Regions from separate parts of the Paenarthrobacter sp. TAF1 genome, predicted to be linked through region 2. Evidence: riboswitches for the same ligand, from Rfam matches in the RefSeq annotation. Region 2 holds a riboswitch; the other holds the start of a gene.

Region 1 (4,492 bases), on a different contig from region 2:
GAACGGATGGCGGCCGGGGCCGCGGCGGCACCCGTGCGGCCCTTGTTGCGTCGAACGCCGGCGTCACTGCAGAACCCAAGCACGACGGCGGGACGCGAGGCGGTGCTGGCCGCTGCGGGCGTGTGGGGGGTGACGGCCTGCCACCAGCGGCGGTGCGCAACGCCGTCGCCGTCGAAACGGCCGGTCCACGGGGCGGGGCTGACATCTACAGTTACGGCGCGTGTTTCCATGCTTTAAGCAGACCGGACCCGGACTGCCAATACCAGCAGTTCCGGGTCGGGGGTGTCTGAAATACCGGAATGCCTATTTGACGCCCAGGAGTTCCTCAACGGTTCCGATGCCGAAGAAGAGCAGGAACGCAGCGGCCACAGCCCACATCAAGGGGTGGACTTCGCGGGCGCGGCCCTGGAAGGTGCGGATCAGCACGAACGAGATGAACCCGGCACCCAGGCCGTTGGCGATGGAGTACGTGAACGGCATCAAGGCGATGGTCAGGAACGCGGGAATCCCGACTCCCCAGTCCTGCCAGTCGATCTTCCCCACCTGGGAAACCATCATGAAGCCCACGACCACCAGCGCGGGGGCCACGGCTTCGAACGGCACCAGGTTGATCAGCGGTGTGAAGAACATGGCAATAAGGAAGAGAACGCCGGTCACGATCGAGGCCAGGCCGGTGCGGGCACCCTCGCCGATGCCCGCGCCGGATTCAACGAAGATCTGGTTGGAGGAAACCGAGGCCCCGCCGCCGACGATGGCACCAAGGGCGTCCACCTGCAGCACGCGGTCAACGTTCGGGATGTTGCCGTCCTTGTCCACCGTTCCGGCCTCATTGGCCAGGCCCACCATGGTGCCCATGGCGTCGAAGAAGATGCTCAGCAGGATCACGAATGCCAGCAGCGCCGCGGCGATGAAGCCGAGGTGTTCGAAGGCCCCGAAGGGGTTGGCCTTGCCGATCAGGGAGAGGTCCGGAGCGCCCCACTCCGACAAAGTGGGGGCCACCAGGGACCAGCCGCGGGGGTTGACGTTCTTGCCATCGAAGCTGGGGCCGATGTGGAGGGTGAACTCGAGGATCGCAGCCAGCGCAGTGGAGACCACGATGCCGATCAGGATCGCACCACGGACCTTGCGGACCACCAGGGCGATGGTCAGGATCAAACCGACGGCAAACACCAGAGTGGGCCAGCCCATGAGCTTCCCGTCAACACCGAGTCCCAGCGGAACCGTCGTGCCCGCAGCGTCCGGGATGCGCCGGACGAAACCGGCGTTCACCAGGCCGATCAGGGCAATGAACAAGCCGATGCCCACCACGATCGCCGTCTTCAACGCCTCCGGCACAGCCTTGAAAACCGCGGTGCGGAAGCCGGTGAGCACCAGGATGAGCATCGTGACGCCGGAGAGGACAACAAGGCCCATCATGTCGGGCCAGGTCAGCTGCGGGTGCGAGGCCACGGTAACGGCGACGAACGCATTCACGCCCAGCCCGGTGGCCACAGCGAAGGGGTGCTTGGCCCAGGCGCCCATGAGGATGGTCAGGATGCCGGCGACGAACGCCGTGGTGGCTGCGACCGCGGTGAAGCCCAGGGAAGCTCCGCTGGAGTCTGCCCCCGAGAGGATCAGCGGGTTCAGCACAACGATGTAGCTCATGGCGAAGAATGTCGCGAAGCCGCCACGGATTTCCCTTGAGTACGTGGAGCCACGTTCGGAAATCTTGAAATAGCGGTCCACTGCAGAACCTTGTTTAAGCATGAAGGTCTCCGGGTATTGGGGGGAGTGTGCTCTCAAATCCTATGCCGTTGAATGTGGGAGCTTCGGACCATTCCCCTAGTCTGTAAGGAAGCCAACACTAGGAGAAACCGCCCCATGCGTACCATCCGCCCGCTTCTGGCCGCCGTCGTCGCCGCCCTTGCCCTCGCGTCTGCCCTGCTGTTTTCCGCGGCTCCGGCGTCCGCGCACGACGTCGCGGAATCCACAGCGCCGGCGAACGGTGCAACCGTGGCTGAAGTGCCGGCGTCGGTCTCCATTACGTTCAACAACCGGCCGCTGGCCATCGGATCGGGCGTCTCCGTAACCTCAGGCGGCGAGAACTGGGCAGACGGGCCGGTCGAGATCATCGACAGCCAGGCCGTGCAGAAGCTCCGGGCCGGCGCGCCGGCGGGGGAGTACACGGTGGTGTGGCGCGTTGTCAGCTCCGATTCGCACCCCATTGAGGGCACCTTCAAGTTCACGGCCACAGCGGGAAGCACGACGGCGGCAAGCGGCTCGGCGGCACCTTCGGCGTCCGCTTCGGCCACCTCGGGAACGGTGCCGTCCGCGGGTACGGCGCCTCCGGGAACAGCCAGCAGTTCGCCCGCGGCAGATGCGTCCCAGCCATTCCCCTGGAGCATTGTTGTCATTGCGGTTGTTGCGGTTGCGCTCGTGATCTTCCTCGCCGTTACAGCCCGCAGGAAACTTGCCGGATCGGACGACGAAAACCGCCCGGAAGCCGCAGAATAGCGGGCTTTTCTACGTAGCTGCGAATATCTCGGTTCGGTTACCGCGACACGCCAAAGCCGCAGTCCTCGTTACTTAAATGTGACTTCGACGGGATCATCGCGTACGGTAGTACCTGTGCCTGTTCCACGTAGCGGGCACTTCCGGCCTGATTGCCTAGCTCTGCCGCAGTCCGGAATCCGTTCGCAGACAAACCTACGGCAGAGACGGGGAACCCATTTTGGGCCGCTTTCGAGCGTGCCTTGGGGTGAAGTCACGAAGCTTCCGCTGAACAGCGGGGGATAGTGGCCGGGTGACTCCCATCCGAATCCGACAGCTAACCTCGCAGGCATCGGGAGAGGCTCTTTCATGTCTTCACGCATTCTTCGCGGCCGTCGTAAGGCGGACAGCGTACGTCCTAATCCGTTCATCTCCATCTCCAAGGCAGTTGCGAGCAACGCTTCCGGCGCTGGCCGCCAGGCAGCTGTTATCGCAGCAGCTTCCGGACTCGTTCTGACCGGCTCTGTCGCTGCACACGCTGCAGAGGCTCCGGTCCAGCGCGATGCCAGCCCCGCCACGGTCGCCGAGACCGCTTCCGAGGCCCCCACCAAGGTTGTTACCGCTCTTTCTACGGCTACCATCAACTTCGAGCGTCCGGCTGTTGCTTCCGTTGCAGCTCCGGTCATCGAAAAGCCGGCTCCTGTAGTTGAAGCCCCCGCTGCCAAGCCGGCTGCCGTTACCGCTGCCGCAGCTGCGGCTCCCGTAGCTGCCCAGGCTGCAGTTGCAGCTCCGGCCGCTGTTGCACCTGCTGCTGCTCCTGTAGCTGCTGCTCCCGCTGCCGGCGGCGTCAACGCTGCCATGGTTGCCTCGGCTTACGCCCAGATCGGCATCATGCAGGACTGCACCGCCATGGTTGAGCGGGCCCTCGGTTCCGCCGGCATTCCGGTTGGCGACCTCGCCCCCATGCAGTTCATGAACTACGGCAAGGTTGTCAGCGACCCGCAGCCGGGCGACATGATCGTCCAGTCCGGCCACGTCGCCATCTACATCGGCAACGGCCAGGCAATCAGCGGTGGAATCAACGGCAATCAGACGGGCATCCACCCGATCAGCTGGTTGACCGCTACTGGTCCCATCACGTACGTACGCGCTGGCGCATAAGCCTCACGCTTCAACGCAAAGGCCGGTGTCTCCGAAGATCATCTTCGAGGACACCGGCCTTTGGCGTTTAAACTTCGTGTTGCGGCTGCCGTGAATGATGCCGGCTAGGCGATGGCGATACCCGGGCCGCCCGGGAGCGCCACTTTGGTGGAGATTGCCTGGCCCACTGCCTTGGCTTGCCGCAGGACTTCCTTGGGGCTGGGCGTAATGAGCTCGCCCACGCCCACCAGGTGCATTCCCACTGCCCGCATCGCGGAGACCAGGTTCTGCCCGACGGCGATTCCAAGTTCGGCCAGCATGCGGCGCAGCTGGCTCTGGGCGCAGCGTGTGACCACAATATGGTCTGCCAGGAGAACCCCGTTGGCGGTGTGGACTGCCCACTGTCGCGGGGCGGATTCGAGGGGGCCAGAGGCATGGAGACCGCTCCGGGTCATGCTCGCGGCGAGCCCGTACCCGATGTGCTGGGTTGGGTCCGCGCCCAGGAAATCCAGGCGGACGGCCCTGGTGGTGCTGCGTACGTCCAGATGGTGGCTGGCCGCGTAATTGCGTAAGTGGCGGAGGATTTCGTTGCGTTCCTGGATGGACGCGGGATCGGTGACCTCGCAGCGTTGAAGCATGCCTGTGTGGACCGCCGGGCCGGTGGCTGACAGGGCACCGAAACCATCCACCACTATGGAGCCCACGCCGTAGCGGCTGAGTTCACTGGCAACTGCCAGGCCGGACAAGCCGGTTCCTATGACCACGGTGGTTGTGCGTTCCGTGCCGGAATCAGGCGCGTGTGACACTGCTTGGCTCCTCCTTGACGTGTGTGCCTTGCGGCATCGCGTGGGATCGCGTCCGAGTTCCCCAAGCGGCCGCAAAT
Region 2 (4,492 bases):
TTCAGCATGGAAGAAGTCCTCCTCCGCCTCCACCGGCTGGTCCAGCGTTCCGGCGTCGCTGCCATGGACACCGCCGAACTGGTGGTGGGAGACCTGACCCTGAACGTGGACACCCGGGAGGTAACAAGGGCCGGCGAGGACATCACCCTCACCGCCACGCAGTTCGAACTCCTGCGCTACCTCATGGAAAATCCCAAGCGCGTCGTCAGCAAGGCCCAGATCCTGGACCGCGTCTGGGACTACGACTTCGGCGGCCAGGCCAACATCGTGGAGCTCTACATTTCATATCTCCGCAAGAAGATCGAAGCGAACCACCCACCCATGATCCACACCATCCGTGGTGCCGGCTACGTCATCAAACCCGCGGACTAGGCATTGGGCACCCTTTCAGGAGTTGCCAGGAGCTCCCGGCGCAGCTGGCTCAATCCCTCCACCTGGCATTTACGCACCCGCCTGGTGCTGGTAGCCATGGCCTTGCTGGTGGCAATCTGCAGCGCCGTCGGAATCGTCAGCTACGCCTCCATGGACGCGGTGTTCAACAAGCAACTGGACCAGCAGCTTCAACAGGCCTCCAGCCGCGCGAACGAGTTCGGTAGGCCGCCGTCGAGCTTTCCGAACGCACCGTCCGGGAGGCCGGATCCGCTGGAGGCCCGCGGCCAGGCCGCCGGGACGCTGAACGCCCGGATCGACGGATCAACTGTTCGGAGTTCAGGCCTGATCGACGCCCAGGGCAAGAGGGTCTCCCTTTCGGACGCCGACGAGCAGGTACTTCTGACACTCCCCCGGGACAGCCGCCCTGTGGACCGTTCCCTGTCCAACGGCGACTACCGCCTGGTGGCCGTGACAACAAACTACGACGACGTGATCGTGACCGGTCTGCCGCTGGCGGACAAGCAGACCGCCGAGGCGTCCCTGGTCTGGACCATGGTGCTGGTATCGCTGGGCGGTCTGGTGGTGATCGGCCTGGTTGGCACGGTGATTATCCGGCGAACCATGCGGCCGCTTGAGCAGCTCTCCGAAGTGGCCACCAAGGTTTCACGCCTCCCTCTCGACGCCGGCGAGGTGGCACTTGCGGTGCGGGTCCCGGCGTCGGCTTCCCATCCCGGCACTGAAGTAGGCAGCGTCGGCTACGCCCTGAATCAGATGCTGAACAACGTATCCAGCGCGCTGGAGGCCCGGCAGGAAAGCGAAACCAAGGTGCGGCAGTTCGTCGCCGACGCCTCCCATGAACTGCGTACCCCGCTGACCGCCATCCGCGGCTACACCGAGTTGCTGCGGATGACCGAAAACTTCACGGACGACGGCAGGAAGTCGCTGGCCAGGGTCCAAAGCCAGTCCGAGCGCATGACCACGCTGGTGGAGGACCTCCTGTTGCTTGCACGGCTGGATGAAGGCCAACCGGTCAAGGTCACCGATGTGGACCTGACCCAGCTTGTGGTTGAGACAGTGAGCGACGAGAAGGTCATGGCCCCGGACCACATTTGGCAGCTCTCGTTGCCTGATGAACCCATCACCGTCCGCGGCGATGCCACGCAGCTCCACCAGGTGCTGGCCAATCTGCTCTCGAACGCCAGAAAGCACACAGATCCCGGAACTACGGTTGTCACCGGCGTGATGCTCTCGGCTGACGGCAGTGCAGTGGTGACCGTGACGGACAACGGGCCCGGCATTCCGGACGATTTCCAAGGCCGGATCTTCTCCCGCTTTGCCCGGGCCGACGCAGCGCGGTCGGGGTCGGAAGGAACGTCAGGCCTGGGCCTGTCGATCGTGGAATCAATAGTTGAAGCGCATGGCGGAAGCGTCGAAGTGACCTCCCGTCCGGGTCGTACTGAATTCGCCGTGAGGCTTCCAACCGTGAGCGGCGGACAACTGTAACGATCCCGGCAAGGCGACTCACCGTCGTCGTGATCTCTGTTACCTAAATGTGACTTCTGCGGAAACCTCCTGTACCGTCGAAAGGGTGGGTCGCCCCAACTGGCCCACATCCGGGATGCGCCGAGCTCTGCCACTTCCCGGAGTCCGTACTTTCTCCGAGGCAGAGACGGGGGACCCAGAGTCTCCGGGCCCAGGCATTTATTGCCTGCCCTTGGGGTGAAGCCGCAGCGTGATGCGCGGCCGGATGACCTCATCCGAACCCGACAGCTAACTCCGCAGGCGCTGAGAGGTAATCACACATGTCTGAATTTAACGATCAGACGCGCCCTTCCGCGCGTCACCGCGACCATAACGACAACCCGTCGACCAAGTCGCAGTCAGTCCTCAAGAAGGCAGCCCGTGACGGCAAGTCCGGTGCACGCATGTCCGTAGTAGCCGGCGTTATCGCCGCTGCACTGGGCGTTGCATCGCTCGGAACCGCCGCCAACGCAGCTCTTACTCTCCCTGAGGCAAGCCGCGTGGCCGAAGCCCGGACCGCCGCCGAGGCCAGCAACAACAAGGCCGCCGAGGAAGCCGCAGCAGCCAAGAAGGCCGCAGCTGAGAAGGCTGCCGCCGACAAGGCCGCAGCTGACAAAGCCGCCGCCGAAAAGGCTGCCGCTGACAAGGCTGCCGCCGACAAAGCCGCTGCCGATCAGGCCGCCGCCGCACAAGCAGCAGCCGACCAGGCCGCCGCAGAAAAGGCTGCCGCCGAAAAGGCCGCCGCTGACGCTGCCGCAAAGCAGGCAGCCGACGCCGCTGCTGCCGCCGCCGCAGAAGCCGCAGCCGCCGCAGCTGCTCCCAAGGCTGTGGATGACCCCGCTGCTGCCAAGGCCTACGCCGCCAGCATTCTGGGCAGCTACGGCTGGAGCGCCGCCGAAATGACGGCACTGAACACGCTGTGGGAGAAGGAATCCAACTGGAAGACCACTGCCACCAACGCCTCCAGCGGCGCCTACGGCATTGTCCAGTCCCTTCCGGCCGGCAAGATGGCTTCTGCCGGCGCTGACTGGCAGACCAACTACCAGACCCAGATCAAGTGGGGCCTGAACTACATCAAGGAACGCTACGGATCCCCGTCAGCTGCCCTGGCCTTCCACCTGGCCAACAACTGGTACTAAGCCAAGCTGTTTGATTGCCGCCCCGGCTTCCGCCGTTTGCCTCAGTTCTTACTGGAGCGGATGGCGGGAACCGGGGCGGCTTCTTTCGTTTTCACAGGTGCTTGCCGGGGCTCACAGTAGTGTCACAGCTTCCGCCTAAAGCGTTCATAATCTGATCCTTCATTCTGGATCCATGACCATCACGGATCCAGGGACCGTAGTCCACCACCCGCAGGACCCGGGCGTGGGCGTCCCCGCCCGGGTTCCTGTCCTGGACCTCACCGTGCCCGTCTGCGACGAGGAAGCGCGGCTAGAGGCGAACCTCCGCCGGTTGCACAGCCACCTCATGGAGTCACTGCCGCACGCGTTCCGGATCACTGTTGCCGACAACGCCAGTACGGACGGTACGCTTCGGATAGCCGAGCGTCTGGCCCGGGAACTGCCCGAACTTCTCGTCGTCCGTTTCCAGGACAGAGGCCGTGGGAACGCGCTCCGCCAGGTCTGGCAAAACTCGCCCTCGCCGATCCTGGCCTACATGGAAGCCGAGCTGCCGGCGGACCTTTCCGCCTTGGCACCCTTGCTGGCCCCGCTGCTCTCCGGGCACTCGGATGTCGCTGTCGGCACCCGGCTGTCACCGGCCTCGCACACGAACCTGAGCCCGCAGCGGCAGATCATTTCCCGCAGCTACAACGCCCTGCTGCGGACCCTCATGGGCGCCCACGTCTCCGATGCCCAGTGCGCTTTCAAAGCCATCCGGGCCGACGCCGCACGCAAGCTCCTCCCCTACATCAAAGACGACCGCTGGTTCTTTGACACTGAACTCATGATCGACGCTGAGCTCTGCGGTTTGCGCGTCCACGAGGTCCCCGTGGACTGGACTGACGATCCCAACTCAAGCGTCGACGTTGTACGGACAGCCTTTGCCGATCTGCGCGGTATGGCGCGGTTGATGCGCGACCTCGCCCGGGGACGGGTCCCCGTCCGTGAGCTTAGGAGGGAGCTCGGTGCGGTGGCGGAAACGGGAAGCGGTATTCCCGGCAGAGTACTTCGCGCCCTGGGGTGGGCTGCGGTCTTCGTCGTTGTGGTCCTGCTGACGTCCAATCCCCTCGGTTTATTGCCGGGCGCCTTGACCGCGCTGGTTCTGACGGGATTGGCCGCCCGGGTGGCCGCAGGGTTACGCGTCGTCCTGCGCGGGCAGAAGTCCGCCCACCGTCCCCACAGCATTGAGCTGCCGCAGGCCAGGGCACAGTAACGGGCGTCTATTCTTCAGGTTCCGCCTCAACCGCGCCACGGACGGCTGCGATGGACGCTGCAACGTCCCCGGCGTCCGTGGTCCAGTTGCTCACCGAGATCCTGAGGATTTCCCGGCCGCGCCAGGAAGATCCGGACATCCACACCGCCCCCTCGGCCATGAGCCGCTGCGTGATCCTGTGGGTCCGGTTATCGCTGCCGAAGCTCACGGACACCTGGGTGAACACCAC

The links. Region 2 has a riboswitch for cyclic di-AMP ahead of AB4Y81_RS12770 (hypothetical protein). Riboswitches for the same ligand answer to the same signal wherever they lie in the genome.
Region 1: another riboswitch for cyclic di-AMP. It lies ahead of AB4Y81_RS21265 (NlpC/P60 family protein); the one in region 2 lies ahead of AB4Y81_RS12770 (hypothetical protein).

Annotation. Positions count from the first base shown of each region.
Region 1 covers NZ_JBFRDO010000035.1:8,642-13,133, reverse strand. The annotation lists gene hutG (formimidoylglutamase) at 1-230, opposite strand, end outside; gene AB4Y81_RS21275 (NCS2 family permease) at 304-1,746, opposite strand; gene AB4Y81_RS21270 (copper resistance CopC family protein) at 1,861-2,493, shown strand; cyclic di-AMP (ydaO/yuaA leader) riboswitch at 2,668-2,835, shown strand; gene AB4Y81_RS21265 (NlpC/P60 family protein) at 2,839-3,630, shown strand; gene AB4Y81_RS21260 (FAD-binding protein) at 3,735-4,415, opposite strand.
Region 2 covers NZ_JBFRDO010000008.1:92,170-96,661, forward strand. The annotation lists gene AB4Y81_RS12760 (response regulator transcription factor) at 1-372, shown strand, start outside; gene AB4Y81_RS12765 (sensor histidine kinase) at 376-1,875, shown strand; cyclic di-AMP (ydaO/yuaA leader) riboswitch at 2,008-2,169, shown strand; gene AB4Y81_RS12770 (hypothetical protein) at 2,175-3,032, shown strand; gene AB4Y81_RS12775 (glycosyltransferase) at 3,205-4,263, shown strand; gene AB4Y81_RS12780 (pyridoxal phosphate-dependent decarboxylase family protein) at 4,271-4,492, opposite strand, start outside.